2 regions of the Bacillus sp. H1a genome follow, and region 2 is predicted to be linked to the other one. Evidence: riboswitches for the same ligand, from Rfam matches in the RefSeq annotation. Region 2 holds a riboswitch; the other holds the start of a gene.
The links. A riboswitch is a leader RNA that binds a small molecule or an ion and turns the genes downstream of it on or off. The one in region 2 is predicted to bind magnesium.

Region 1 (16,369 bases), on a different contig from region 2:
TAAAGCAGGATACCCGTTAGTTTCATCATTGAGTCGATATTCTAATCGCATTTTATCCCTCTTCTTCCTTTTTCTTCTACTTTATCATGGCTTCTTATATAATAGAAATATAATTTAAAAAGGGGAGTGCAAGGGTGACAAAAACGAAATGGCTTGTAGGTAGTGTCTTGACGTCATTAATGACGGGGACTCTATTTGGTTGTGCGCAAGATATTCCGCCCGAACCGAATGATAATAGTTGTTCTGATTGGGATTGGGATGATGAACTTGGTGTTTGGCAGTGTGATGACAGTAGTTCAGGGTATCGTGGGCATTACTTTTATGGTGGTAAATACTATCAAAATAAATCCACTTTCAAAAATTCATCAGAGTTTAAATCTTATCAATCTTCGGCAGAATTTAAAGGTGGTATTGGAAGCGGTTCAAAGGGTGGATTTGGAGGATAAAAGATGTCGCAATACATAAAGAAACGAAAAGGGTTTTATTCAAATTATCCGCATTTTTGGTCGGATTTATATGAGTGTGAGTATAGTTTGTTTCATGTTTTTCCGATAACAGAACAAACTATGAAACAACTACAATTAGCAACTGAACGAATGGGGGAAATATTTTTTAAGACCGCTAGACTTCTACGGAATTTATCCAATGAACAGCTTCTTGAACTTGGTTTTCCATCGGCAAGCTTGCCTTTTATTAGAATGAAGGGTAGGTATCCTGAAGCTGTTATTTCACGATTTGATTTTGCCTTAACAGAAGATAATCGTATTAAAATGCTTGAGTTTAATAGTGATACGCCAACTTTTATTGTGGAATGCTTTCAAATGAATGGGAAAGTTTGCGAACAACTAGACTATGATGATCCGAATACAAATCAAGAGCGTTTACTTTCTTCTGGTATTACAAAAGCCGTAATGGAAGCTGCAAAAGGAATAAAAAATCCAAATGTCGTTTTTACAGCTCATCATGAACATATAGAAGATTGGAATACGACTATGTATTTGAGTCAACTATGTCATGTTGAAAATAAAGTGATGTCAATGTCAGAGCTTAGAATTACAGGTGATGCTTTAGTGGACGGAGATGGAATGCCAATTGATGTTCTGTATCGCCAAACGTATCCAATTGAAGATTTGATTGAGGATCAAGATCCTGAGACAGGGGATTTAGTAGGAGTAGAACTTTTACAACTTGTAAAGGAAGAGAAGCTTTTTATTATAAATCCTGTATCAGCTTTTTTACTTCAGCCTAAATCCATTCAATGTCTTATTTGGGGATTAGCAGAAGAAGGTGCTTTTTATACAAGAGAGGAACAACAGTGGATTACGGAATATATGCTACCTACATATTTAGAACCAAATTTGTTTTTAGGGAAAGATTCTTTCGTTCAAAAGCCATCGTTCGGTAGGGAGGGTGACACGATTACTATTCGTGATAAGGATACAAACATTATGATTCGAAATGTACATCAAACGTATAAATCGTCACTTCCTATATTTCAAAAATATATAGATCTTCCAGTTGTATTTTTGGAAACTGAAAAAGGAATTGAAAAATTATCGTATGTGTTTGGGTCATTTTTAATTGCTGGAAAAGCGAGTAGTATCGGTATACGTGCCGGGGAAAAAATTACGGGGAATGAATCGTATTATTTACCGGTAGGTATTAAGAAGGAGGAAAATAAATGATTAATTTTTTACTATACTTAGCAGTATCACTTGTACTTTTATGTATCGGTCTTTTCCTTATGGAAGTGACAACGAAAGTGAAGGAATTTAAGTTAATGGCTCAAGGGAATAAAGCGGTAAGCTACGTACTTGGAGGAAGATTACTTGGTCTTGCTATCGTTTTATATTCAACGGCTGCTAATTCTATTTCACTTCTTGATATGGTGTCATGGGGAGCAGTTGGGATTTTAGCACAAATTGTTGTCTATTATTTAGCGGAATGGCTTACACCACGTTTCAATATTAGTAAGAGTCTGGAAGAAGATAATCAGGCAGTCGGTCTTTTCCTTATGTTTTTATCACTTTCAATTGGAATTGTAATTGCTGGCTGTGTAACATATTAAAAGCCTTACGTTTTAAACGTAAGGTTTTTATTGTTCGCTAATTCTTGAAAAATATGTTCGATTAATTTAAATAGTCGAAGGATGAATGTGATGTATATTACCGTACTACATTAGAATTAGTTGTTGTAATAAGGAAAAGTTTCCATACAAAGTGTTGACATCTATTTTAAATAAGAGTAACATTTTCTATGTAATTAAAATAAGTCTCTGTTAGGTGAGGCTCCTGTATAGAGAAATGCTACTGCCCAAAAATGTCGAGAGACGCCAATGGGTCAACAGGAATGATCGAATTAAGGTTTTTCTTAACGTAGCTGGTAATATACCTATGCTATACAGTGCTAAAGCTCGACGAGGGAGAGGTCCATAGATTTCTAATTATATTAGGAATCGTTTATTTGTGCATGTAATGACCTTTGCTCTCTTATGAGTGGGGTCTTTTTTGTTACCAAGCTATGAGTAATTTCATAGTATAGATTATAACTATAAAATACACGAGGAGGTGAGGAACATGTCAAATTCTGACTCGGTTCCGTTACCCATATACTTCAAAGCAAAATTATATGATGTAGGCAGGAAACGACTTGTTCCTCCCTCTATATTTATCATAATGTAGCGTTTATTCGAGTAGTTAAGCGCTAGACACTTTCACGATAAAGTGGATAAATCGAGAAACAAAGCGTTTCTTCCTATGTTATAAAGGAGGAGACGATAATATGTTATATGCAAATAAAACTGTGGGTAACACGTCATATAAACCAAGTGAAAAACCAATGAAAGAACAAATAATGCTCCAAAAAAATAAAGATTTATTAATTGAAATTGCAACAAGAGATGTAAAATCTGTATTTGCGTATTTTAAAACAACAAGAGACGGCCTACCTGTGAAAGAAGCACAGAAACGTATTCAAGTATACGGTCGAAATGAATTAATTTCAAAAAGAGCGCTTCTTGCAGAAGTGATGATAAAGCTAAGTGGAATGATTCCAGGTCTTTCAAAAAAAAATGTGAATGATGAATCACAATGTGAAACAGTTACTGTTTCTAGAGTAGCAGGCTGTAACGTAACAGGGCTAAACAATGAATTGAAAATGATGAAGCTACCAGTACAAGAGCTTGTACCTGGAGATATGATTTTTCTTTCCGAAGGTGATACAGTACCGGCAGATGTACGTATTATTTATGCAAATGATTTATTAGTAAATGAATCTGTGCTGACAGGAAACGATGCGAGTATTGAGAAATTTGAAAGTTGCTATCATATTGAACGTAAACGATTTATTCCATTAAAACGGATGAAAGACTATAATCCACTGGAGCTTGAAAATGTTTGTTTCAAAGGTACGTATATTGTTGGTGGCAATGCAAAGGCTGTCGTTGTTTCAACAGGTAAAAATACGTATTCAGGAATACTTCATACTTGTTGTGGTAGAACGTCTTAAGGTGTTAATGATGCTAAATATACAAAAACAATGTATAATAGACAAAGTTGAACAAAAACGTAGAATGGTAATCTATTTATATAACCTTACGTGATAACGTGAGGTTATTATTTTTTGTTAGTAGGAGAGGAATTATGAAAAAAGTATTGTTAGTTGATGGTATGGCACTATTATTTCGTGCTTTTTACGCAACAAGTGTCTATGGACAATTTATGAAACGACAAGATGGTACCCCGACGAATGGGATTCATGGTTATATGAAGCATTTATTAACAGCAACACAAGCAATCAAACCAACGCACATTGTAACGTGCTGGGATATGGGAAGTACGACATTTAGAACGGAATCGTTCTCGAATTATAAAGCGAATCGTGCAGCACCGCCAGAGGAATTAATTCCGCAATTTGATTTAGTGCAAGAAATGACTGCGAAATTATCTATGCCTGTCATCGGTATGAAAGGTTACGAAGCGGATGATTGTATCGGTACGCTTGCAAAACAATATTGCAATGAAGCGGAAGTTTATATTTTGACAGGTGATACAGATTTACTTCAACTTGTTGATACGAATGTTACAGTTATGCTTCTTCGTAAAGGAATTGGAAATTACGAGTATTACACACCAGAGAAAATCATGGAAGAGAAAGGTGTAGAACCTTGGCAAATTGTTCATGCGAAAGCTTTCATGGGAGATACAAGTGATAATTATCCGGGTGTAAAAGGTATTGGTGAAAAAACAGCGTATAAGCTTATTCAAGAACACGGAACAGTATCAGCTGTACTAGAAAATATAGCATCATTAACAAAAGCGCAGCGCACAAAAATTGAAAGTGATTTGGAGAACTTAAATATCTCTTTACAATTAGCGCAAATTCATTGTGAAGTTCCAATTACATGCTCGTTAGAAGAAGGATTACACACAATGGATGAAGAAAAGCTACGATTCGTTTGCAACGAAATGAATTGGGGAAGACCTGAAATATTAATTAATATGCTTTAAAGAGTATAGAAGGGTAGATCAAATATATTTTTGATCTACCTTTCTTTTTTGTTCACAAAGTTGTCAGAAAATAAACTCGGTTTTCATATGAAGTTCAAATAGATTTCACAACAATCAATTATTATAAGAACACACAGATAATTCCTTATCTTTTATATAAACCATCCCCCAAGGAGGAAAATGAAAATGCGAAAAAAAGTGAGAAAATCCTTTAAACAATTATTAATAGAAAATAAACAATCCCTACTAACTAATAAAGAAAATATGAGAGAGATTGAAGAACGAATTGAGAAACGCCATGTAGCATATAGTGGTGCTAATAATTAAATAAAATAAAGAAAGGTAGCCTTTAAAGGCTATCTTTTTTTATTTTATATTCAAAAAAATCTATTCTCCTTATAAATTTAATAAATATGCAAGGTATATTTATAGTTTTTTTCTATCAATATTTTTCATTTTTCGAGATTAAAATTGGCATATACCAATTTTTGGGATTGTATATCCAAAATATTACAAGAAATGTTACAATACACTCAAATTTATACTATAAAATCATTTTAATATGAAAAATTGGAATGAAAAGAAAGGAGAGGAATATGAATAAAGATGTCGCATTGAAATGATTATTATCATTTCATTAGGAGTTGATGTAAAACGATGGAGAGGCATGAAGAACTGGATTCTATAAGAGGAATTTCTTCGTTGGTAGTAATGATTGGTCATCATTTGATGATTTTCTCAGCATTTCAAAATTACAGTTATGAAGATAATAAACCACTTGTTGTATATCTATTAAAAGAAACACCTGCACGTCTTATTTTTAGTAGTGGTAACGAATCTGTTATTATCTTTTTTGTTTTGAGTGGATTTGTTTTGTATGGATCCATTCAAAATAACTATAGTAGTTATGCTTCATACCTTTTAAAACGTATATGCAGAATATACATTCCATATCTTGTGGCAATAAGTATAGCTATTATATGCCAGGCTACAATTAGTGAATATGGTATTTCTTATTTAAGTGTATGGTTTAATCGTTCATGGACGATTGAAAGTTCTTTAAGCCTAATAGCACAACATGTTTTCTTGGTTGGGAAATATAATACAGATACATATAACAGCGTGATTTGGTCACTTGTACATGAAATGCGAATATCTATAATTTTTCCGTTAGTTTTGATGGTTTGTTTACGAAACACAGTAAGATATTCATTACTATCATTGTTTAGTTTTAGTATATGTTCTGTCGTGATATTATTCTTATTTCGCTCGAGTTTAACATTAACAAGCTATGCATTAACGCTGCATTACACAGTGCTGTTTTTACTAGGAGCACTAGTAGCGAAGTATAAAAATAATTTAATAGTTTTTTATAGTAATTGTACTAAAAACACGAAAATTGCATGGTTTTTATTTGCGATTTTACTTTTTATGTATGAAGGGCTTATTGGAGGAATTAAAGTGCTCAATAATTTTATATTTCGAGACTACGTAGTAGCGATAAGTGCATGTCTATTTGTCATATTAAGCTTGTCAATATCAACTTTGTCGTCCTTGCTGCATAATAAATACTTGTTATATTTGGGGAAGATTTCTTACAGTCTTTATTTATACCACATCATATCTTTATTTTCTCTTATATACGTGCTCCATGAAATATTACCGTTACCTATTGTTTTAATTATGTCGCTTATTATGTCGTTTATACTTGCAACGATTTCGTATGTATTTGTAGAAAAATTTGCATTCAAAGTCGGAAAGTATGTAACAAAGCGAACGGATATAGAGAAGAAAGAGTTAAATGTAGAAAATGACTTACAGGACATTATTCAGACAAAGGCGGTGAAATAATTGAAGCAAGAAATGAGTATAAAAGATTTTCAACAGTTACTGAAAAGAAGATTTATAACGATCATTTTGACGATGTGCTGTTTAACCGTTTCTCTAGTTCTTCTCTCTATGTATGTGCTAAAGCCTTCGTATCAATATTCAACGCAAATTCTTGTTGGGAATTTAGATGAGTTTAATAAGGAGAATACAGCGAATAAAACACAAGAAAATAAGCAACTCGTAACATCGTTTGTTGATATTTTAAAAAGTCCACTAATTATTTCGACAGTAAAAAACACTTTAAAATTAGAACAATCAAGTTATGAATTAGCACAAAAAATTTCGGTGGTGAATACGGACAACTCGCAAATTGTTACTGTAACAGTAAAAGATTCAGATCCTCAAGTCGTTAAAGAGATTGTAAAGACATTGGCAGAACAATCTCAAAAAAGCTTTCAACAGTATACGAATGTACAGGGCGTAAAAATATTGATTAGTCCAGAGTTACAGGAAAAAGCGGAGAAATTGTTTCCGAAATTACAACTTATTATTCCTATCTCTTTAATTGTTAGTTTTTTTGTTGGCATTGGTTTAGCTGTACTTCGGGATTATTTTGATGATCGTATATATGTGGAACAGGATTTAGAGAAAATAACAACAGTCTCTGTTATTGGTCACATAAATATGGAGCCAAAAAGAAAGAGAAAATCTACAGAAGTTGAAACGCAATCATCTATATATGGAGGTGAACATGTCGATGTTTAAGAGGAAGAAACAGCTGAAGTTCGATCCGCATGATGCTGTAATGAAAGAGCAATTTTATACTGTATATCATGAGTTGAAAAAATCGGGAAAACAAGTATTCACAGTTAGTTCGACTAAGGATAGAGACGCTGTTGCTTTACTAATAGTAAATATGGGATTAGTTTTTGCGGAAATGAAGAAAAAAGTGTTACTTGTCGATGTGAATTTTTCTGATCCTAAGCTGCATCTATTGTTACAAAGTAATCATATGACAACAGTAAACGATATAATAAGCTCTTCTACCTTAAATTATGAATCTTTTTCTAGTGATCTTTCTGAATACTTATATTGTATTCCTGCAAAAAAGACTGTACATATTGGAACGCCCTTAGTTGCTATGGATGAATTTGATAATGTAATAGACAAGTGGAAAGAAGAGTTTGATTACATTTTCTTTTATTCGTCTGAAGTATTTGAGCTTCCTGTTACGCATATTATTGCGGAGAAATGTGATGGAGTAATTTTGGTAGTCAAAAAACGAAAAGATTCATTGAGTGCAGTACAAAAAGTAATCGCGGACATAAAGCGGAAAGAATGTGAATTGCTAGGTATAGTTTTATATTCTTGAATTTGGGGGTAACGATCCATGATTCGTGAAACAAATCAAGCTAAGTTGTATACTATTCCGGCTCAAGAAAAGAATAGCATTTTGAATCGAAGTGTAAAACGCTTGTTTGATGTAATATTTTCACTCATATTGTTACTATTAACGATACCAATTATGTTGTTCTTTTGTATTTTGATTGCTTTAGAAACATCGGGGTCTCCAGTCTACTTTCAAGAACGATTGGGGATTGATGGAAAGGGATTTAAATTATTTAAATTAAGGTCGATGGTTAGTGATGCTGAAAAGAACGGACCACAATGGGCAAATGAAAACGATCCGAGAATTACAAAGGTTGGACTGTTTATAAGAAAAACGAGAATTGATGAATTACCACAACTTATAAATATTTTAAAAGGTGATATGTCTTTTGTTGGCCCTAGACCAGAGAGAGAGTATTTTTATAAAAAATTTGAAGCTAATATTCCAGAATTCAAGAACCGTTTATTAGTGAAACCAGGGCTAACAGGATGGGCACAAATAAATGGAGGATATAATCTTGATCCGAGAGAAAAGTTGAAGTTGGATATGGAATATGTGGAATTGAAAACGATTAGGATGGATATTCGTATTTTATGTAAGACAGTTTTTATTGTATTGAATGGGAATGGTGCAAGATAAAAAACATAGTAAATATAATTGTATACAAATATAGGTAGGTTACATGCAAAGGAGAACTGGTATGGGTAGATCCATTCTAAATAATATTGTACATCTATTTTATAGTACGATTTTAGCTAATCTTCTTCAAGCCATTAGCTTAATTGCTTTAGCCAACTTTTTTAATGCACAAAATTATGGGATGTTTAGTGTTGCGATAGCATTTACGTTTGTAATGTTGTTTTTTACAGATTTAGGGCTTAGTAATACATTTCTTCGAGAAGGAGCAAAGGATGGAGTAGATTTAGGGAAGATTGTATCTTCATACATAAAAATAAGGATGCTTCTTCTTATTTTTATTTCTGTAATTGGTTATATAACTATTCATTATGTGTACGATGATAAGGATTTAATTTATATGATGTTAAACGTAATGTTTCTGATGTTAATAGGCCTCACATGGCAAAATATAGGGATTGCCTATTTTCAGCTTATGGAACGTATGAAATATATAGCACTAATTAAAGTTGTATCAGCATCAGTTGTCATTATAATTACATGCTTTTGCATTTTCGGAGAATTACCAGTGTATATAACAGCTCGCTTATATGGTTTTGGTTATATGATTGGTGGTTTATTTAGCATATACGTTATGAGAAAAAAGACGAACATTAATATGAAAGTAGTAATTCATAAAGGATTGTTTTGGCAATTAGGTCCTTTTATTGTTAGTGGTTTTTTAATAATGAGTACGCCACAATTAGCACCCATCTTACTCAATTATACATTACCGTTAAGTATGGTAGGTGTATTCGCGGTTGCTTATCGGATGCCAGCAGCTTTATATCAAGTGCCAGGGGTAATTGCAGGGGCATTTTTCCCAGTGCTCTTTAAACATTATAACCAGAATAATATAGAGGGGCATACGAAATTAAATATGCTTCAAATAAAATCAATGGCGGTCGTGGGAATTTGTATGACGATAGGTTTATATAATTTAGCACCCTATTTTATTTCTATGTTTTTTCATGAGGAATGGAGTAATGCAGTAGAGCCACTTCAAATATTATCTTTTCTTATTGTGTTACAAAGTATAAATATTGCTATTGCAGATGGTTTGACAACGAGTGGAGGTCAAAAGAAAAGAACTGCTGTACAGTGTGTTGCTTTAGTGATTGGAGGAATTATGCTATATAGCTTCAGTAGCATTGGTGGAGTTAGAGGAGCGGCTTATGCGATGGTTTTATTTGAGATAGTGGCTTTGATTGGATATATAGCGGTAAGTGTAGTGAGGGAAAAAATTGTATTCAAAATTGTAATACCGTATACAATTTATTTTGGGGTAACTTTTATGGGGGTGCAATATGTATTACAGACATATAATTTGATTGCACTTGTTCTTAATACGTTTATCGTAGTAGTTGGTATATTCCTATATGATTATGAGTTAAAAAAACTTATTCTTTCATTTATAAGAAAAACACGAGAAAAGGATTATATTACGAAGCAGGGGATATAGCCTATGGAAAATAATATGCAAATTTCGATGAAATGGATTTTTCTTCTAATCTTGTTTGTTATGTTAAGTAAATACAACATATATATCGGATTTTCTTTGAAGATATACATGATTTTTCTAGTCATTTATTTTTGTTTAACAATTAAAGATTTTTATATTCGAAAGCTATATTTTCATGAAGTTGTATTTTTGCTGTTTTATTTCATCTATTGTTTAAGTGGCATTCTTTCTATATATTTAAGCGCTAGTATTCGTATGATTTTTGGCGTATTACTTGTTTTAGGGTGTTATTTTATTATGAGGAATTTATTGGGTAACACCGAAATAGTAGTACTCGAGTCAGCCATTGTCTATGTAGGCTTAATATTTAATATTGTGAGTCTCATACTCTATATAGTCGGATTACAACATTTTGGATTACATGGCGGAGAAGAGAGAGAGGTTTATGCTGGATTATTAGTAGATAGAGGGTATCCAAGATTAATCGGATTATTAGATGATCCCAATATCTTTATTTTTTATAATACAATATTTTTTATGTATTATATGACTAATTTAAATAATATAACCAATCTAATAGGATTGATTCTATGTGTTACAACGAGTTTATTAACCTTTTCAAGAGGTGGTATTTTAGCGATTGTACTCGTCATTTTTGTATATGTATGCATGTCCAGTTTTGCTAAAAAAGTAAAACTAATAATGGGTTTAGTATTGTTTAGTGTTGTTGTTTCTAGTTTATCGAATGTATTAATGGGTGGAGAACTAGATGATATATTGAATAATCGGATTTCTGATTTTTCGCACGATAATGGGAGTGGCAGATTTACACTATGGGAAGCTGCTTTCAAATATTTTTTATCTAATCCATATATCGGTATCGGTGCGTTTAATTTTTCGAATTATTATGAGTATCAGTTCAATGAAAAACTATATGTGCACAATACATTTTTAGAAATTTTATCTGAATCGGGTACAATTGGTTTCCTTTTATACAGTGCTTTTTTATGTATTCTAATGGTGAAGTTGACTAAGTATAACTTGTTCCGTGAAAAGCCATATCTTTTATTGACTATGATTGCATTTTTATTTCAGATGATCTCATTGTCACTTATTATTAACGAAGCTTTCTTTCTATTTTTAGCAGTTGTTATGAAATACATTTCAATATATGAAGGAAGGGGAACGATAGATGGTAAAGTGTCTATCAGTACATAACGAGACGCCTCGAGTTTCTATAATAACACCTTCTTATAATAGTCTACGTTTTATAGGTGAGACAATCACATCTGTGCAGAGTCAATCTTATGAAAATTGGGAAATGCTTATCGTTGATGATGCTTCAACGGACCACTCAGCTGTAAAGATTAAAGAGATGATAGAAGGGGATTCACGAATTCGGTTATTATCATTAAATGAAAATATGGGTGCTGCTAAAGCTCGAAATATGGCGATTAAAGAAGCGAGAGGAAGATATATTGCCTTTTTAGATAGTGACGATATTTGGCTACCGAATAAATTGCAGACGCAATTGTTATTTATGGAAGAAACAAATGTTGCGTTTTCGTATACCTCTTATAGTTTAATAGATGAAAATAGTGATGATCTGAATAGAGAGGTGAACGTACCGAAATCCGTTGATTATCATTATTTAATGGGAAATACAATTATTGGGTGTCTAACGGTGATGATTGATCGTGAGAAAGTCCCTTATATTGAAATGCCTAGCGTACAGCCTGAAGATACAGCGTTATGGCTAGAATTGTTATATAAAGGATATGAAGCGAACGGGATACAGCAAATGTTAGCAAAATATCGAATTGTTACAAATTCCGTTTCAAGAAATAAAATAAGAGCGGCTTTCCGTTATTGGAAGTTATTAAGAGCGCAAAAACCTCTTAATTTAGTGCAAACTTTCTTTTATTTTAGTAAGTATGCTTATCATGCTTATAGAAAAAATAAAATTAATGTAATGGAGAAGACAAGATTATGAATATATTGTTGATGACAGATAAATTGATAACTGGGGGAGCCGAGAGTTACTTTTGTAAATTAGAAAATAATTTACAATGCGAGAGTTTTACAATTTATACAGCTGCAGGCGAAGGGGAATTATATCAATCTCTTGCTAGAAAAGAAAATTTTATTTTACTTAGTCGATCGAATCATTTAAGAAATATATATTACTTACGAAAAGAAATTTATAAACGAAAGATAGATATCATTCATGCGAATAGTTTGCGAATGGTATTGTATGCTTTCATACTTCAAAAGTTTATTAAAAGAAAGATAAAAGTCGTGTATACGAAACATAATGTAACCATATTAGAAAAGAAAATACCAAGGGTCTTTCGTTACTTCATGAATGAATATGTGAATAATATTATTACAGTAAGTGAGTTTGAAAAGAATAATTTAATTTCAATTCGTGTAGCTGAAGAAAAGATAAGAACAATTTATAATGGTGTGGATATTGAAAAATTTTTATTCCAACAGAAAAAGAAAGAATCTGTTTATAAGATAGGTATATTAGCAAGATTATCAAAGGAAAAAAACCATCAACTATTTGTTGAAATTGCAAATGTGTTGAGAACGAGAAAAGATTTTTTGTTTTACATTGCTGGTGATGGACCAGAGAAAGAATCTATTATGGAAGAAATAGAAAAATATGGTTTGCAACAAAGTGTAAAGATGCTAGGGAATATTTCAGAGCCACATGAGTTTATCGGAAATATGGATGCGTTACTTTTATTATCTTTTCGTGAAGTGTTTCCAATGGTAGTAATTGAAGCGATGGCTACCGGAACACCAATTGTTTCGATAGATGTCGGAGGAATAAATGAAGCGATAATAGATGGAGAATCGGGTGTGTTGATACCTGAATATTGCGATTATTTATTTGCAGATGCACTTAAGGAATTACAGGAAAATGAAGAAAAGGTGAATGATATTAGAGTGAACGCACGAGAAAAAGCAGAAGTATATTTCTCGTTAACTAAAATGGTAGAAGAAACAAAAGGTATATATGAATTAAACAAATGACCATAGAGGTTGTTTGTTTTTTTTATTACAGAAACTCTTAAGAAGAAAACAGCATATGATATGAAAAGAGCAATATGAGGAGTGAATTTATTTTGTCAGAATATATTTCATCACAAGAAAATTGTGCACCAGGAAGTAGTGTTCATATTGATTGTTTTGGAGCCGTTCCGAACTTAGTGAATGATAGTTCATTAGCAATTCAACAAGCTATTGATTATTGTGTGTCGAATCGGATTTCGACGGTGAGAATTACAGGAGTAAATACGTATAAAGTTTTAAATCCGATCGTTATTAAATCAAATGTAAGGTTAGAGTTGGATCCTACTGTAACAGTGCAAATTGATGGGGATTTTACTGCGTTTGAACTACAAAATAATGCTTCTATAAATGGTGGTACCATTCAAGTTGTAAATCCGGTATTTCAATCCCCTGTTATTTATGTTTCTGGATCACAACAAATAGAAATACCTAATCAATCTGTTATATCAAATATAAATATAATAAATGTAACGCCGTCATATAAAGGAATAGCTATACATTTTTATTGTCAAAAAGCGTGGGATTATATTAGTTTCTTTCAAGTTAATTTTATTCAAATTAAAAACTTTCAAACCGCAATATATTTGAAAACAGAATATGTAGATGACATTAATACCCCTTGCTGGATAAATGCAAATGTATTTCAATCAATTTTTATTGATGGTTGTCAGTATGGAATAGAAGTCGATGGAAATAGTGATTTACCAAATGAAAGTTCAGGAAATACATTTCAGGATATTCAAGTACAATGTAGGCAACAAACGAAAAAAGTAATTCGTTGCTCGGGTGCGTATAATACATTTGGTTGTATGATTTGGGATACGTACCGGATGAGTAGTGAACCAATAGTAATTGAATTTTCTTCTAATTCCTATCGTAATTATCTTTTTTCAAACTTACTTTCAACAACTATTGTAGATATGGGACAATATAATGTTTGTACGTCTACCTATGAGGAATCACTTCGAATTCAGTTACCATTGACATTAAATAAACCACATTTAATAGGGAATCAAGATGATATTTTAGTAAATGCCCAGCAGAAGTATAGTGTTAAGCAAGTAAGTGGGAAATTACCGTACGGAGGAAGTATCGCTAATTGTTTTAATTTAATAGATGAACAAAGTGTAAATTATATTGATGTTCCGTATAGTAATCCAGTTGTTATTGAACTGGACTTTACAAAAAATCCGATAAAAATGTTGAATTGTTTTGGGATGTATTTTGGATGGGGAGAGAGTCCTAAGAAAATTAAAATTGAATATGTATTAAGTGCAAATGGAAGTTGGGTTATTGCATCGGATGTCCCGTTAAATGTTGGGGATACAATTATATCGAATATGAAGGCGAGTCAGCTGTATAAAGTAAGAATTACATTAAGCGGTTATGCTCAAGACCATAAGCGTTTTCGAATTAATCGTATTTTTGCAAGGTCTTCTATGGAAAATGGGAATGCTTGGTTGGCGACAACTGGTGGAAGAATGTTTGGAGATATTGAACTAGAAGCGAGTAAAGGTGTGATTATGAAGACTTCTGGTGGAGTGAAATGGAAAGTTACTATAAATGAAGCTGGTCAGCTTATTACGAGTAAAATAACTTGAGATATTCTATTCTTTGCAAAGCTTTGTACAAGTATTAGGTGATGTAATGAATTCGATTTAAAAGAGGGAGTGTAGTCCATGGAATGAAAAAAAGCTTGTAGTTTGATATTATCAAACTACAAGCTTTTTATTTTTTTGGAATACTACTACCAAATATAGGTCCAAAAGTAATTTTGTATATGTCGAGGAGTGATGTGTATAAAGCGTTTCCCATTAATGAAGACAGTATCGTTAACAAATTGTAAACTTGCTGGAATCATATCTAAAATGGAAGTACTTATTGTAGGAATAGGGGAATGATTGAATTGGAAATTAGAGTGGAGCGTCTTAGGAGAGAAAAAATAGAGGATATTGTAGCATTATCTTCTTATATTGGCTGGGATTATAATAGAGAAGAGATTGAAACAATTTTGAATACAGGTATAGTATATGGTGTGGTAAATGAGAAGGAAGAGCTTATTGCAAGCGCGGCAATTATATTATACGGAGAGACGTTAGCGTCTATCGGAATGGTAATTGTACATCCAGATTATAAAGGAAGAGGGATTGGAAAGGCGATAACGGATTTATGCGTTAAAAGCGTATCAACTCAAACTCCAATAGTGCTTATTGCTACGGATGAGGGGAAGCCTTTATATGAAAAACTAGGATTCAGGACTGTGAGCTATGTTTCTAAATACATATGTAACTCGTACAATAAGAATTATAAATGTGTAGGAAATGAAGAGTATATTGTGAATTATGAAGAATGTGATTTAGAAGAAATAATACAAATAGATGAAGATGCATTTGGAACAAATAGAGAAGAGTTTTTAAAGTGTCGAATTATACAAAGTGAACAATGTATTGTTATAAAGGATATACAACAAAATGTATTAGGATATGGTATGAGTATACAAACGCCAGAAAATAAAATAATAGGACCAGTCTTTGCTAAAAATGATGCGATGGCAATGAGAATTGTTCATTATTTAGCAAGAGAGCATAATGGTAAATTAAGAATTGATGTACCAGAAGGAAAGGGGAATTTCATGAAAGAATTGGAGATTACTGGTTTTCAAAAGGTTAATAAACCACCAATTATGATGAAAAATAGTGATCAATTATTAAAAAGGAATAATGAGCCATATAGTATTGCAGCGCAAATTTTTGGATAAAAAAGAATCCTTTTCACGAAAGGATTCTTTTTTATAGTTAATTTAGTCACGATATTGGCCATGAGTAGGTTGAAAGAGGTCTTCCTCAATATCTCTAACAACGGAAAAATGATCAACGTTATAATGACCGTGTAATGTTTTATTATGGTGCTCGATAATTTGCTGTGCAGACAATACGTTAGAATCAGTTGTTGAATGACCATTTTTAATTAATGTAACATCAAATCCTTGTACAGTTGCTGTCCTAACAGCAGTATCGATGCAATGTTCTGTTTTACATCCACCTATAACGAGATGATTTATCTTCTCTTCTTTTAAAAGTTCATATAAAGAGGTGCCGTAGAATGCATTTGTTGCTTGTTTATTAATAAGTATTGCAGATTGAGGCATTTTAATTTGATTATGTACTTCAAATCCTTCTCCTGTACCAGAAGCAACATCAGTATCTCTTACGAACACAATAAGGGCATTTGAATCTATTGCTTGCTGTACAGCGGTATTTAGTGTAGCTAATAGCTCGGTTTTACGGAAAACTTCATTTTCTTGTTCGTTCCCATCAATTAATTCTTGTTGAGCATCAATAATTAATAGTACTTGTTTCATTATGTCTCTCCTTTAATACAAAATAATTATCACTTTACATATTCCGTAATATTGTAGAAGAA
Region 2 (16,369 bases):
GGAGTGGAGAGATGCTATTGAGAAGTAGGGGTGTTGCTCTAATAACCTAATTAATTCAATACCTCCATATCCAGTTGCTCCAATAATTGCGACTTTCATATGCTCCTCCTTAAATCGATTCTTTAAATTAAGTATGATTATAATATTGTATATTTATAGAGTCAATTAAATATTTATTAATTTTAAAAACTTTAAAAACTTAATTTTACTAGAAAAATAATATACGTAGGTGAATTTTTATACAAAAATTATGTATGGTAGTATTTTTATTTCACTTCAAGTACAATAAAACAATACATGTATACATATGGGCGGGGAAAAACATGAATGAAAAATTAATTGAGAAAATGATTACAAAAAGTTTTCGGCAATATCAATGTAATCCTGTTTCAAAAGAGGATCAGGACATGTTAATTAAACATATTCAAACGATAATTCATTCAAATACTGAAATTGATGTGTACGAGGCGGTTGAAGATATCGTTTACGATTATGTGACCGGAAAATAAAAAAATAGGAGATTTCCATATGGAAATCTCCTATTTTTTACTTAATGATTTACCTGCAACACGTTCAAATAACCCCGGGAATAATACATAGAGCTTCGGCCCAATTCCCATCCACTTCGGCAAGTTTACTTCACGTTTTTTCGTTTGCATCGTCTTTACGATTTGTTCTGCTACATATGTTGGTTTTAACATGTAACGTCCCATATTTTTCACATATGTACCTGATTGATCGGCTATTTCAAAAAAGTTCGTATCTATCGGTCCCGGGTTAATTGCTGTTACATACACATTTGTGTTAGATAACTCCATACGTAAACTATTCGTAAATCCTAATACAGCGTGTTTTGTTGCTGCATAAGCACTCGACTTCGGAGTTGCAATTTTTCCAGCCAATGAAGCAATATTAATAATTTGTCCTTCGTTCCTTGTTACCATATAAGGTAATACTGCTTTCGTACAAGCTACTAATCCAAATACATTTACTTGAAACATATCCTTTACTTCATCCATTGACGCATCTTCAAATGTTTTAAAAATACCAAATCCCGCATTGTTTACCAATATATCAATACGTCCTACTTCTTGTAATACCTTTGAAAAAACTGATTGTACTTTCATTTCTTCACTTACATCTAATACATAGTAATAGCAAGGCGTATTATAAGTTGCTTTAATTTTCTCTGCTAATGCTTGTAGTTTCTCTTCTGTTCGAGCCATTAATACTGGCGTCGCTCCTTGCTCCGCAACCTGCATTGCGACTTGCTCTCCAATTCCACTAGAAGCACCTGTAATGACGATTACTTTTTCTTGTAAACGTCCCGTCATTGCTGTCACCTACTTTGCATAATAAATCAATTGTTGCGAAGATTCATCAATCATCACTTGTTGATTATATGCTAAAAAGTCTAATTGTCCAACAGTTTCTGAGATAGTAAGTGGCAATTGTTCTTTATATAATACCGGAAATAATTTTACACATACTTCAAATGCTGTCATTGGCTTTTCTTTTAATAAATCAAGCACTTTAAACGCACGTGTTTCTTGCTTTTGTAACCTCGTTTCAATAAGTTGTTTCACATTCAGAACATCTTCCCCATGTCCTGATAAAATGCGTGAAATATTCATTTCACTTAAACGTTTTAATGTTTGATTGTACTGCAATAATGGACGTGCTCTTTCTGTTTGCCCTTCATATGGTGGCTCTAATATTGGATTAGAAGAAATATGACTAATGAGAGCATCCCCACCAATTAATATTCCATCAGATTCTCTATATAATGAAATATGAGTAGAAGCATGACCTGGCGTTTCAATCACTGTAAATCCAGGTAACGACTCTATACGATCTCCTTCTCTCACAGTGTGTGTTAACGATCTATTACAAGAATATTTAAGTGTCTTCGTCGTCAATAGTGCCTCATCATTCAAAAATGCTGCTGGAACACCGAACTGTAAGGCTGTCTCTTTAAAAAATTCATGATACCGCTTTAAAAATTCGGCATTTTGCGTAATCCACGGTTCATTCCAAGGATGTCCGATAATATTTACTTTTTCAGAAAATGTATTTAAAAGTCCACAATGATCCGCATGGTGATGCGTAATCACTACCGTTTCAATATCTTCTATCTTATATCCTAATACATCTAAATGACTTTCTAGTGCCTTCTTTGCCTCTTCTGTATTTGTCCCTGTATCAATTAACGTTAATGTTTCTCCCTCAACTAAAAACACATTCACTGTCTCAACTGCAAATGGAACAGGAATCTCCATTCGATGAATCGCCGTCATGCTTAGCCCCCCCTGTTTCTTTCCGGTTCAAAAATGAATACCTCTTCAGTTTACAACTTCTCCACAAATTTGTCATTATTTTCAGATAAAAAGAGGTGTTTCCCCCCAAAAAAACGAATGTATGTACATTTATAAGCATTTCTAACCAAATTTAAAGGAGGAACATCATGTCTATTCAAAATATTTCCTTTCTCGGTGCAGGCTCTATTGCTGAAGCAATTATTGGTGGTTTATTAGACGCAAATGTTGTCAAAGGGGAACATATTACTGTAAGTAATCGTTCTAACGAGACACGATTACAGGAGTTACATAAAAAATACGGGACTAAAGGTACACATAACAAAAAAGAATTACTTACTGATGCAAATATTCTTTTTCTAGCTATGAAGCCAAAAGATGTCGCAGAAGCGATTATCCCTCTTAAAGAACATATAAATAACAACCTGCTTATTATCTCGTTATTGGCAGGTGTTTCTACCCATTCAATTAGAAACCTACTTCAAAAAGACATTCCGATTATTCGTGCAATGCCAAATACATCTGCGGCTATTTTAAAATCCGCTACCGCCATCTCACCTTCAGAACATGCAACGGAAGAACATATTCACACTGCAACAGCTTTATTTGAGACGATTGGCCTCGTCTCTGTTGTAGAGGAAGAAGATATGCATGCTGTCACTGCATTATCCGGAAGCGGACCAGCTTATATTTATTACGTAGTGGAAGCAATGGAAGAAGCTGCAAAAAAAATTGGTCTGAAAGAAGATGTTGCAAAATCACTTATTCTTCAAACGATGATTGGTGCTGCTGAAATGCTAAAAGCAAGCGAAAAACACCCTTCTATTTTGCGAAAAGAAATTACTTCTCCTGGCGGAACTACCGAAGCAGGAATAGAAGTATTACGGGAACATAATTTTCAACAAGCACTAGTTTCATGTATTACACAAGCGACGAAACGATCACGTGATCTCGGAAAAACATTAGAATAAATCACAAACGAAAAATAGAAAACGGAGCTCAACTTTATTTGAGCTCCGTTTTCTCATAATTATTCTTAATTATTACTCTTCCCAAAGATCTCTTCTTGCAGACGACGACCTGTCGGTGTTGCTGCAAGTCCACCTTCAGCTGTTTCACGAAGTGCTACTGGCATCGTTTGTCCGATTCTAAACATCGCCTCAATTACTTCGTCACATGGAATTGTGCTAGTTACACCAGCTAATGATAAATCAGCTGAAATCATGGCATTTGAAGCACCTGCTGCATTCCGTTTTACACAAGGTACTTCTACAAGCCCTGCAACAGGATCACATACTAAACCAAGCATGTTCTTTAAAGAAATCGCCATCGCTGTAGCTGCTTGATCTGGTGTTCCACCAGCCATCTCAACTGCGGCTGCGGCTGCCATTCCACTCGCTGAACCTACTTCAGCTTGGCAACCTCCTGCCGCACCAGAAATACAAGCATTATTCGCAACAACCATACCGAAAGCTCCTGCTGTAAATAAAAATTCAATCATTTCTTCACGTGTAGGCTGTAATTTTTCTTTAAGTGCAAACAGTACGCCTGGCACTGTTCCAGCTGATCCTGCTGTTGGTGTTGCACAAATGATTCCCATCGCCGCATTTACTTCATTTGTCGCAACAGCTTTACTCACTGCGTCCAAAATTGTATCCCCGGATAAGCCTTTTCCACTCTGCATATACGCTTGAACTTTCACAGCATCCCCGCCAGTTAAACCAGTCGGTGATTTTACACCACGAATACCGCGTTCTACTGCTTGTTCCATCACGACTAAGTTCTTTTCCATTCCGGCAATTACTTCTTCACGTGATATACTTCTTGTTTCCATTTCACACTGAATCATAATTTCTGCGATTTTTACATTTTGTTCTTTAGCTTGCGCCACTAGTTCCGCTGCGTTCCGAAACATGGTGTGTCCCCCCTGCAATTAATCCATAATAGTTACTTGACAAATATTTTGTTGCCCATTTATTTCTTCAATCACTTCATCTGCTAATAATTCATCTGTTTCAATGACCATAAGCGCTCTTCTTCCTTTTTCTTTACGAGAAACACTCATTGTACTAATGTTAATCTCATGTTTTGCAAGGATTGAAGCTACAGCTGCAATAGCACCAAAACGATCATTATTTACAATAAGCAGTGCTGGACTCGTTCCTGATAATTGAAGATCGAATCCGTTTAATTCTACAACTTCGATCTTACCGCCACCGATTGAGCAAGCAACAACTTCGATTTCCTCTTCTCCTTTATACAGACGAATTTTCGCTGTATTAGGATGTGGAGCATTTGCATCTTCTTCAATGAATTCCACTTCAATTCCGCGTTCTTTTGCAATGTCTAACGCACTTGGAATACGTAAATCATCTGTTTCAAATCCTAGTATTCCACCGATTAACGCTACATCCGTACCGTGACCACGGTATGTTTTTGCAAATGAACCATATAATGAAATGCTAACTCTCTCTGGCTCATGACGAAACAGCTGACGAGCAACTTGCCCCATTCTTGCAGCACCTGCTGTATGTGAACTTGATGGACCAATCATAACCGGACCAATAATATCAAACACTGAGCGATACTTCATCATAACTCCCCCTAAAACTCTATGAAAAGATTATTTTCTACTATTAAAAATGATATGAGATAACCAGCAATAAAGCCTAGTAGCAAACCAAATTTTAACACAGAAGCCCCTACAAGCATAGCATAAACAGGTGATACACCCATTGCTAATGCAACTAAAGTCGCACTGGCTACTCCGCCCAGACTACCTGCTGATTGTCCAACCTCTTTTAAGAATGGTATACCAATCAAATCTCCACCAACGTATAATTGAAAAGCTTCAACTAAGAAACTTGCAACGGCCGCATTTGCTAAAGCTCCATTGCTTTCATACCATTTGGCGCTTTAAAACTAAAGAGTGAAAAAAGACTTAGTACAAATAATAGTAATATCGTTCCCTTAATAATCTCCTTGATGCCCTCTCCCTTTTTAGTCAATTTCGTTTGTTACGAAAAATGGCTAAAACGCACGCTGTAACTTACGATAAATTATAATGTGCCCTCATTATAGCTTGTTTTTTATAAAACGCTTACTTTTATTGAATTTTAAAATTTCTGAACAAAAATCTATTTCCCTTGTTTGTATTAGTTGTATATAAGCGTGCTTATATAACAGTTTGTCTAAATAATCGGTATTATGTATTCTCATCCTATATATTCAAACCATTACAAAACTCTGTATTATCCCATATAAACATGAAATGATAACAGTTTGAGTAAAAAAAAATTATCATAAATAAAAAAATGGCAAACGTACGTTACCATTTTTTTACGAAAATATTACTTCTCTACTGGGAATGATTTTAAATCCATCGCTATTTCTGTATTAGAAAATAACTCTCGTGCCTCTTTCAATAATCCCTTATATGTATCTCCTTGATAACGCGAACTAATATGAGTCAATATTAATCGCTTCACATTTGCCTTAAGTGCGATACTCGCAGCTTGCTTTGTTGTGGAATGGAAATAATCATGCGCCTGTTGCTCATCTTCCGCTGCAAAAGTTGCTTCATGAACAAGTACATCAGCATCTTGCGCAAGCTCTTTACTCGCTTCGCAATATCGTGTATCGCCTAAAATTGTAATAACTCTCCCTTTTTGAGGTGGACCGATAAAATCTTTTCCACTTAGTACAGTGCCGTTCTCTAATTCAACTACTTCACCATCTTTTAAGCGTTTAAAAATCGGACCAGGTTTCACGCCAATTTCCAGCAGCTTATCCACTAAAAGAGCTCCCTGTATATCTTTTTCTACAATACGATATCCGAAACATTCAATTCCATGTGATAACCTTTTTGTTTCTACATAGAATTCATTATCGTCAAACACAATGCCTTCTTCTGTAATCTCAACGATTTCAAGTGGATATTTTACATGTGTCGTACTTACCGATAACGCTACTTCAATAAATTGTTTAATTCCTTTCGGTCCATACACAGTTAACGGCGTTGTTCCTCCTTGGAAAGAACGGCTCCCTAATAAACCCGGCAAGCCAAAAATATGATCTCCATGTAAATGCGTAATAAAAATTTTTTCAATGCGTCGTGGGCGCACAGATGTATGTAAAATTTGATGCTGAGTCGCTTCACCACAGTCAAATAGCCACGTTTGCCCTCGTTCTTCTAACAATTGTAAGGCGATTGCTGAAACGTTCCTTCCTTTTGAAGGAACACCTGCACCAGTTCCTAAAAATACAAATTCCACTTTCTTTCCTCCAGCTCTTTATATAATCTACTCTTCATCTTACGGAATGTTATTTCAAATGGCAAATTGAATTTACATAACCAATCATCTAGACAACTATATAACACGAACATTGGAAATAAAAAACTTAACAATCGTTCGTGTTTTGTAGTAATATAACTATATCACATATAAAGGGAGCGTTTTATTATGAAAGAAGTATTTCGTTTACAAACTGATTTTTCATCTTCATTTGATCGCTGGGTAAGTTCTTTCGTTTCTGATCACCCAGCACAACTAGAATGGACGACTTTAAAAGAATTAATTCATGAATATACAACATCACATACAAATGAGACGTTACCAACATATATTTCTTCAGCTTTAACATATTACGCACAACGCATTGCAACAACAAACAGCTCAGAAATTGTTATTTTTGAAAATCCTACAATCTCATAATCTATAATAAAAAGCACTGTAATCAGTGCTTTTTATTTATATCCATTAAAGTATTTATTCCCCACCTTATTTCCAAAAAAACACCTCTTATTTCCTACTATATAGCCATCATAAATCTATTTAATTTTTCAAAAAAAAGAGACAAAAAAGATATTGACACTACAAATTTACAGTGCTAATATTCAACTTGTAATTGAATATGGTCTCTGTTAGGTGAGGCTCCTGTATAGAGAAACGCTGCTGCCCAAAAATGTCGAGAGACGCCAATGGGTCAACAGGAAAGGTCGGAATGAAGGCCTTTCTTAACGTAGCTGGTTTCAGTACCTATGCTATACAGTGCTAAAACTCAACGAGGGAGAGGTGCGTATGTTTTGTCATACACAAAAACTGTTTTTATCTATGTTTAATAACAGTCTTTGTTGTTGACTCTTTTTAACTGCGAATTCAGGCCTTTACTCGTTTTGAGTAAAGGCCTTTTTTATATCTTTATGCACCTTACTATGAAACAAACATAGCATATTCAGAAACTACTAATTGTACGGAGGTGAGGAACAGTGGCAAGTGATGATTCGGCCCAGATACCCATATGTTTTACGTTAATATTTCATCATGTAGGTAGGAAAGAAGCTGTTCCTCCCTGTTTAATATAGTCGAGTAACAGATTGTTTCCTCCTTCATGAAAAAGGAGGAACTACCAATGTTAAATTTACAAAGACAAGAAACGAAGCATGCTTACGATCAAGATAGCATGAAAACAAATAACGAATTATTAGTGGAAGTTGCAACGCAAGATGTAAACTCTGCGTTAAAACTTCTAGAAACAACACAAGATGGACTCTCTAAACAAGAAGCGTCTCGTAGACTTTCTTTATATGGTCCGAACGAAATTGCTCATAATAAAACATTGCCATGGTATATTCAATTTCTGCTGGCATTTAAAAACCCATTTATTTTTGTTTTGTTAGCTCTTGGAGCACTCTCTTTTTTCACAGATGACATACAAGGAACAATTGTCGTATCTGTGATGGTACTACTAAGTGCAACGATTCGTTTTTTTCAAGAATTTCGTTCTCAAAAAGCTGCAGATAAGTTAAAAGCTATGGTTCGAACAACTGCAAGCGTCTCTAGAATAAATGGATTTATACACGAAACAAAAAACGTAATGAATTTAAATCGTAACCATACAACGGAAATCCCAATTGAAGAACTTGTACCTGGTGATATCATTTCACTTTCAGCTGGCGATATCGTTCCAGCTGATGTGCGTATCTTATCGGCTAAAGATTTATTTGTAAATCAGTCTTCCTTAACAGGCGAGGCACTTCCTGTAGAAAAATATGAAAACTGCTACCATACGGAAAATAAACATATATTACCGAAAAACATGAAAAAAAATTGCAATCCGCTCGATATGGAAAACCTTTGCTTCATGGGTACAAATATTGTTAGCGGTAGCGCAAAAGCTGTTGTCGTTTCAACAAGTACGGATACGTATTTCGGCTCTTTAGCAAAAAAAGTTATCGGAAAACGGGCAGAAACAAGCTTTGATAAAGGAGTAAACAAAGTAAGTTGGCTCTTAATCACATTCATGCTTATTATGGCACCTATTGTCCTTCTCATTAATGGATTCACAAAAGGAGATTGGCAAGAAGCTTTCTTCTTTGCTATTGCCGTTGCAGTTGGTCTTACACCTGAAATGTTACCAATGATTGTAACTGCTAATTTAGCTAAAGGCGCCGTGAACATGTCTAAACAAAAAGTAATTGTAAAACAGCTAAACTCAATTCAAAACTTAGGTGCTATGAACATCCTTTGTACAGATAAAACAGGAACTTTAACAGAAGATAAAGTTGTCCTTGTTCGTCATTTAGATCCTAATGGAAATGAATGCAATCGCGTCTTACAATTTGCATATTTAAATAGCTTCTATCAAACTGGATTGAAAAATTTAATAGATAAAGCTGTCATTGAGCATACAGAGGAAAACCATAAATTTGATCCATCAGCTTTTCAAAAACTAGATGAAATTCCATTTGATTTTGCTCGCCGTCGTATGTCTGTCATCGTGAAAGAGATTTCAGGTGAACATACAATGGTTTGTAAAGGTGCCGTAGAAGAAATCTTATCAATTTGCAACTACACTGAAGTGGATGGGCAAATTGTCCCTCTTACTGAAGAAGTGAGAGAAAATGTAAAACACCTTAGCGAAACTTTAAATAGTGAAGGAATGCGTGTCATCGCTGTAGCATACAAGAAAGATAACAAACCTGATTATAAAGCTTATGCAGTACAAGATGAATCCGCTATGATTCTTACTGGATATATCGGCTTTTTAGATCCACCAAAACCATCTGCTGCTTCTGCAATTCAAGCATTGCATAAACACGGCGTACAAGTAAAAATCTTAACTGGCGATAACGAAATTGTTACAAAAAAAGTTTGCAAGGAAGTTGGATTAAATATAGGGGAGCCTGTCCTCGGTTACGAAATTGATTCTTTACCAGATAAAGCATTAGCAAAACTAGCAGAAGAAACAACAGTGTTCGCAAAACTAAATCCAATGCAAAAATCTCGCATCATTCGCGTATTACAAGGGAATGGTCATACTGTAGGTTATATGGGGGATGGTATTAACGATGCCGTTGCACTACGTGATGCTGACGTTGGGATATCTGTTGATACTGCTACTGATATTGCAAAAGAATCTTCCGATATTATCCTACTTGAAAAAAGTTTAACTATATTAGAAGCAGGCATTTTAGAAGGTCGCACTACGTTCGGCAATATTTTAAAATATATAAAAATGACAGCTAGTTCTAATTTTGGAAATGTATTTAGTGTATTAGTGGCGAGTGCTTTCATTCCATTTTTACCGATGCTTGCAATTCATCTATTAATTCAAAACCTACTTTACGATTTTTCTCAACTTTCTATTCCATGGGATAAGATGGATAAAGAATTTTTAGAAAAACCAAGAAAATGGGATACTGCAAACTTACGTAATTTCATTATTTGTATCGGCCCAATTAGCTCTATATTCGATATTATCACATACGTTGTCATGTGGAATGTATTCGGTGCAAATACACCTGGAGAACAATCGCTATTCCAATCTGGTTGGTTTGTCGTTGGATTACTAACGCAAACATTAATTGTTCACATGATCAGAACACAGAAGATTCCGTTCATTCAAAGTACTGCATCAATACCAGTTCTTTTATTAACTGCTTGTATTATGGCAATTGGCATCTACATTCCGTTCTCACCACTTGGTGCAGCAGTTGGTTTACAAGCATTACCACTAAGCTACTTCCCATGGTTAATAGGAATATTATTAGGTTATGCTTTCTTAACACAATTCCTGAAAAAACTTTATATTAAAAAGTTTCATAGCTGGTTGTAAAAATAAGAATGAGTGGGTATTTCTCACTCATTCTTAAAAAATATACCATGTACTTAAATGTATGGAGGTGACCATTATGGTATGGTATGACATCGTATTAAGATTATTTATAGCAATTATTGTAGGAGCTTGCATCGGAATGGAAAGACAATGGAGACATCGAATGGCTGGGCTACGAACAAACGCTCTCGTATCACTTGGTGCCTGTATATTTGTTTTATTATCCGTCATGCTTGATCATGAAGCTAGCCCATCACGTATCGCTGCTCAAGTTGTGAGTGGTATTGGCTTTTTAGGAGGCGGTGTTATTATTCGTGACGGTTTTAGTATTAGAGGGTTAAATACAGCGGCAACTTTATGGTGTGCAGCTGCTGTAGGTACTCTTACAGGCGCTGGCTTCCTCGTTGCAGCTATGCTAGGTGCAGCCGGCGTCTTACTAGCAAATATACTACTACGCCCAATCGCTCTATTTATGAATAATAAATCAAAAGAAGATGTACCCGAGCAAACAAACTACTTACTTTCTCTTACTTGTTCAGAAGAAAATGAAGCACATATTCGTTTTCTTCTCATGCACATGGTAAGTTCAGAAGGTATCGGTTTAAAAGAATTGTACAGTGAAGACGTTGATTCTAACCAAAAAGTATCTATACAAGCTACATTACATTGCAATACAAATGCAGCTGTCTTAATCGAAAAAATAGTAAGTAGAATGCTTTTAGAATCTGGTGTTACTGCCGCTGGCTGGAAAACTTCACTAGATTTAGAAGCAAGTTAAATCATAAAGGTGTCATGAATATAAAAGAAGGTTTTATATTCATGACACCTTCTACATACACCCATTTTTTATTTTCAAGTTATTAGCAACTGCTTGGAATAACTTAAAGTAATCCATACTCGTTCGATCTTTTTGTTTTAACTTGGCATGGGACTGAAAAAGGTTCTGACCGCTTCTTCTCATGGCCGGATTCTCTTTTCCATCTAAAAAAGAAGGTTTTATATTCATAGCACCTTCTACATAAATTTATTTTCTAGTTTTTGCTGAAACGACTTCTCTTGCTTACGCAATAATTGACTACCTCGCTGTAAAAGAGGTGTTCCATACTTATCATTAATCTGATCAATAACAGCAAGTAGCGGCTCTTCTTTCGCATCTTCTTCGAATGAAAACAAATCTAACTGTTTGACCGAATCTGTCTTCCACTCCAATTCAGTAGCTGTAACACCTAATAAACGAATGGAATCACCATCCCAATGTTGTTTCAACAAACGTGATGCAGCTTGAAATATATCACGTTCTTCCCAAATTGCATTTTTCAATTGTTTGCTTCGTGTTACCGTCCGCCTATCATGGTATTTAATCATAATTTGGATATTATAGCTGACAAGAGTTCGCTTTTGTAGTCTATTACTCACCGAGCCCGACAGTCGCCCTAACATATCAAGCAATTCTTTCTCTTCATCCATATCCTTTGAGAAAGTCATCGAATTTCCAACACTTTTATGTTGTCCCATTTGATTCGGATCAACATCCCTATCATCCATACCTTTTGCACGCTTTTGTAAATCAACACCGTGCTTTCCAATTTTAGCGCGGATGATATGCTCGTCTCCTTTTGCTAACTGTCCAATTGTATTTATATGAATATCTTTTAGTTTTTCAGCTGTTTTCTCTCCAATTCCATGCATCGCTTCAACTGGTCGTGGCCAAATGACTTCTGGGATATCACGTTTTCTAAGCACTGTAATACCAAGTGGCTTTTTCATATCAGAAGCAGTCTTTGCTAAGAAAAGATTTGGAGCAATGCCAATGCTACACGGAAGCTGTAACTCTGTTAATAACGCTTGTTGAATCATCTTTGCTATTTCAAGCGGCGAACCTAGCACATAGCAATCTGTAATATCTAAATACCCTTCATCTATAGAAACTGGTTGTATCTTTTCTGTAAAACGGGAAAGGATTTGAAACATTTGAAATGAGGCTTCGCGATATAATGTAAAGTTAGGACGCCTTACAACTAGTTGCGGACATAATCGCTTTGCTTCCCAAAGGGGCATCGTCGTACGTATTCCATAATCTCTCGCTTCGTAACTACATGTTATGATAATCCCTTTTCTCTCTTTTTCATTCCCGGCAATCGCTAATGGCTTTCCTTTTAATGGTGGATCATGGGCAATTTCAACAGATGCGAAAAAACAATTCATATCTACATGTAAAATAACACGACCATTTTTCGGATACATTTCTCGCATAATACCACCCTCCTCCAAGAACATTCGTTCCTTCATTATACCAAATTCATGTACAATATAATAATTACTTATTCTTTTTCATCTTTATTTTTGCTATACTTTATGAAATAAATGGATTTTATTGTAAAGGAAGTGGATTGTTATGAAACAACACAATAAACTCAATAATATATTTATTATCATTATTATAATCCTTGCAATTAATTATTTGTTACTTCCCCTTTTTAACATCAACATTCATGTTTTAGGAATCTTCTCTCATTTCATACGCTTTGTAACAACTGATATATTGCCATGGATCTTCTTATACTGGCTTATCCGCCTTGTAAAAGCACTTGAATCAAAATAAAAAAAGACCTGTAAACCATAGTTGGTTCACACGTCTTTTTTACTTTATTACTTCGCTACTTCTTCAATAATAGCTACAACTAATTCTGCTGTTTTCGCTAATTCTTCAACAGGAATTTTTTCATTTGTTGTATGAATTTCTTCATAACCAACTGCCAAGTTAACTGTTGGGATACCATGTCCAGCGATTACGTTCGCATCACTTCCTCCACCACTTTGGTGAAGAGAAGGTGTACGACCGATGTTTTCAGCTGCACGTTTCGCTACTTCTACAACGTGATCGCCATCAGCGAATTTAAATCCTGGATACATAACCTTTACTTCAACATCTGCTTGACCGCCCATTTCTTTTGCAGTTGTTTCAAATGCTTCTTTCATTTTTGCAACTTGTGCTTCCATTTTCTCATTTATTAAAGAACGAGCTTCTGCAAAGATTTGAACATGATCGCAAACGATATTTGTTTGTGTACCACCTTCAAAACGTCCAATATTTGCAGTTGTTTCAGAATCGATACGGCCAAGTGGCATCTTTGCAATCGCTTTCGCTGCGATAGTAATTGCAGATACACCTTTTTCTGGGGCTACGCCAGCGTGAGCTGTTTTCCCACGAATGATAGCATTCACTTTCGCTTGTGTTGGTGCTGCAACTACGATTTCTCCAACTTTTCCATCGCTATCTAATGCATAACCATATTTTGCTGTAATGCGCTCTCGGTCTAATGCTTTTGCACCAACAAGACCAGATTCTTCTCCAACTGTAATAATAAATTCAATTTTACCGTGAGGGATGTTTTTTTCTTTTAAAACACGAATTGCTTCAAACATAGATGCTAATCCAGCTTTATCATCCGCTCCTAAAATTGTAGTACCATCTGATACGATATATCCATCTTTAATAGAAGGCTTAATTCCATTACCAGGAACTACTGTATCCATATGAGAAGTGAAATAAATTGTATCAACACCATCTTTTGTTGCTGGTAAAGTACAAATTAAGTTACCTGCACCGTGACCAGTCACATCCATTGTATCATCTTCAAATACTTCTACACCTAAAGAAGTAAATTTCTTTGTTAACACTTTGCAAATTTCTGCTTCAAATTTTGTTTCAGAATCTACCTGTACTAACTCCATAAATTCATTTACTAAACGTTCTTGATTAATCATAAGACTGCGCCTCCTGCACTACCATTATGTATGTAACAATATTAATTATAACAGAATTTCGCAAAAGTTTCGAAATACAAGACAAAAAACAGATGGTTCACACATCTAGATACCCATCTGCTTTCTATTACTCGTTTAATAGCACCCAACGCATATGATCTTCCCAAACTCCATTTACCATCAACATTTTGCGAGATACGCCTTCATATTGAAACCCTATCTTTGTCACTACTTGTATAGATGCTAAGTTTCGTGGCATAATCGGTGCTTCTATACGGTGTAAATGAAATTCTTCAAAGGTAACTTGAATTGCTTTTCTAAGCGCTTCTGTTGTGTAACCTTTATTCAGTTCTTCCTTATCTAATTTATAACCAAGTACACAAGATTGATAAATTCCACGAACAATTAGATTAAACGAAATACACCCAATAACTTTCGTATCATCGCCCTTTTTAAAAATCCATAATCGAATGATTTTACCTTCCGCGAACTCTCTTCTATCCTTTTGTAACCTTTTCTTTTGATAGTCTAACGTAAAAAAATCATCTGGTCTATATTCTTCCCACGCCTTTAAAAACTCACGATTTCTGTCGTAATATTGAAGAACTTTTTCTGCATACGACTCATCAATTTCCCTTAAATGTAAGCGATCTGTTTCGTATATTTTCATCATCGTATCTCCATTCTTCAGCTTGCATAACAAAAACTCACAATCTATCTTTTAATATATTCTCCACGCATACCCAAATTTCCTGTTATATTTTGCAACCCCTTCCCGAAATTTGTCCTTTCTCTCCCCTTGTCCACAATTTCATTTCTCGTTACAATGAAATTGTACTGATTTGCAAGGAGGCTTAACGATGCATAAAAAAGCTCAAAAAATTATGGTTTATATAATGTTAATTTCTATGCTTGTAACAACATTACTTACTGGCGCAAGTATGTTTTGGTAAAAAGGACGATTCACTCGTCCTTTTTTTACTTTCTATTTTGTATGAAAATTCTTATTTTATATATAGTACAATCGCTACAATGCTAAAGGAAAAGGCCATTACAAGTGCTATTACAAAACTCGTGTACTGTTTTTGCTGAAATGCCCCAATGACGAAAGTAAAATTAAGTAATGCCATCAATACAATTGATACTACGTAAGAGCATATATTAAAAGTTGCTAATATGAATGTAATGACAAATAGAAAACCAACACAAAACTGCATATAAGAAATTTTTGGATTCAAATACATATGAGCAACCCCTTTACTTAGTTATCTTTATATATTCTCATTAACGCATGGTTATGTACACATGTCAAGACAACTTAATAAAGTGAAACTTTAATCAGTTGGGGTTTTGTTCATAACACACTGATTATTAGCCCACACCAATCGGGCTTTTACGGGCAACCCTACTCCCACCTTACTTCTTTGCTTTAGCCAAATTTTGAGGTGGGGATCTTACTGCTCGCAAATAGCGGGATAAAAGAAAAAGCCAACTTCTCGTTGACTTCTCTGAATGCAATGGCTCCTTTTTCCTTCGCCAATTGCTGAAATGATTTCTTCGATTTCACAATCCATACTTTCGTTCCAATTGGAATACGATCAAACAAATATTCCACATCTTGTTTCTTCATTCTTATACATCCTTGTGAAATATACTTTCCAATTGAACTAGGCTGATTTGTCCCATGTATCCCATATTTACTTCCGTCAGTTCCTTTTGCGTTAAATCCCATCCACCTCGATCCAAGTGGATTTTTCGGAGACCCCCCAGGAATATCCTTCGCAATATAATACGGATCCTTCGCTTTCAATACAATATCAAAAGTTCCTTCTGGTGTTAATTCATTTGTTTTCCCCGTCGCTACTGGAAAAACCTTTTGGATCTTCCCATCGTCAATGTAAGCTAGTTTATTCGTCGCCTTATTTACAATTATAAAAGGATCCCCAGCACGAGGATTATCACCAAGAGGCCAAACCGGTGATAAAGAAAGACATAATAATAAAGAGAGAAGATACGGCATCAATAATTCCTGCCTTCTATATAAGTTCTTTTATATTATCCTTTCCCTTAAAACGACTTTTAATGAGTAGATACTGCTCCATCTCATAAACAAGTTGAACGAGTTTCGCACGTATTTCAAATTCTTCTCGTGTGACTGGTAGCGGCAT

Region 1: it holds a riboswitch for magnesium, as region 2 does, so the genes downstream of both, U860_RS0101820 (cation-transporting P-type ATPase) here and mgtA (magnesium-translocating P-type ATPase) in region 2, are expected to answer to the same signal.

The regions. Positions count from the first base shown of each region.
Region 1 covers NZ_AYMH01000003.1:23,289-39,657, reverse strand. Annotated here, with positions in the region: gene U860_RS0101845 (hypothetical protein) at 1-51, opposite strand, end outside; gene U860_RS0101840 (hypothetical protein) at 135-446, shown strand; gene U860_RS0101835 (glutathionylspermidine synthase family protein) at 450-1,685, shown strand; gene U860_RS0101830 (DUF350 domain-containing protein) at 1,682-2,068, shown strand; M-box (ykoK) riboswitch at 2,268-2,433, shown strand; gene U860_RS0101820 (cation-transporting P-type ATPase) at 2,782-3,507, shown strand; gene U860_RS0101815 (5'-3' exonuclease) at 3,642-4,508, shown strand; gene U860_RS31045 (FbpB family small basic protein) at 4,695-4,835, shown strand; gene U860_RS0101805 (acyltransferase) at 5,166-6,359, shown strand; gene U860_RS0101800 (Wzz/FepE/Etk N-terminal domain-containing protein) at 6,360-7,103, shown strand; gene U860_RS0101795 (CpsD/CapB family tyrosine-protein kinase) at 7,090-7,710, shown strand; gene U860_RS0101790 (sugar transferase) at 7,729-8,367, shown strand; gene U860_RS0101785 (oligosaccharide flippase family protein) at 8,429-9,865, shown strand; gene U860_RS0101780 (O-antigen ligase family protein) at 9,869-11,083, shown strand; gene U860_RS0101775 (glycosyltransferase family 2 protein) at 11,058-11,858, shown strand; gene U860_RS0101770 (glycosyltransferase family 4 protein) at 11,855-12,907, shown strand; gene U860_RS0101765 (hypothetical protein) at 13,000-14,547, shown strand; gene U860_RS0101755 (GNAT family N-acetyltransferase) at 14,844-15,704, shown strand; gene U860_RS0101750 (isochorismatase family protein) at 15,747-16,307, opposite strand.
Region 2 covers NZ_AYMH01000045.1:54,564-70,932, reverse strand. Annotated here, with positions in the region: gene argC (N-acetyl-gamma-glutamyl-phosphate reductase) at 1-99, opposite strand, end outside; gene U860_RS0121340 (YqzH family protein) at 324-509, shown strand; gene U860_RS0121335 (SDR family oxidoreductase) at 540-1,334, opposite strand; gene U860_RS0121330 (MBL fold metallo-hydrolase) at 1,344-2,297, opposite strand; gene proI (pyrroline-5-carboxylate reductase ProI) at 2,465-3,286, shown strand; gene sdaAA (L-serine ammonia-lyase, iron-sulfur-dependent, subunit alpha) at 3,352-4,230, opposite strand; gene sdaAB (L-serine ammonia-lyase, iron-sulfur-dependent subunit beta) at 4,249-4,908, opposite strand; partial or broken gene U860_RS0121310 (PTS sugar transporter subunit IIC) at 4,950-5,302, opposite strand; gene rnz (ribonuclease Z) at 5,666-6,589, opposite strand; gene U860_RS0121300 (DUF3932 family protein) at 6,779-7,030, shown strand; M-box (ykoK) riboswitch at 7,229-7,394, shown strand; gene mgtA (magnesium-translocating P-type ATPase) at 7,728-10,433, shown strand; gene U860_RS0121290 (MgtC/SapB family protein) at 10,510-11,211, shown strand; gene U860_RS0121280 (DNA polymerase IV) at 11,448-12,686, opposite strand; gene U860_RS33895 (hypothetical protein) at 12,829-13,035, shown strand; gene U860_RS0121275 (tripeptidase T) at 13,083-14,201, opposite strand; gene U860_RS0121270 (GNAT family protein) at 14,329-14,874, opposite strand; gene prli42 (stressosome-associated protein Prli42) at 15,062-15,154, shown strand; gene U860_RS0121260 (DUF3894 domain-containing protein) at 15,206-15,445, opposite strand; gene U860_RS0121255 (L,D-transpeptidase) at 15,631-16,221, opposite strand; gene U860_RS0121250 (aromatic acid exporter family protein) at 16,238-16,369, opposite strand, start outside.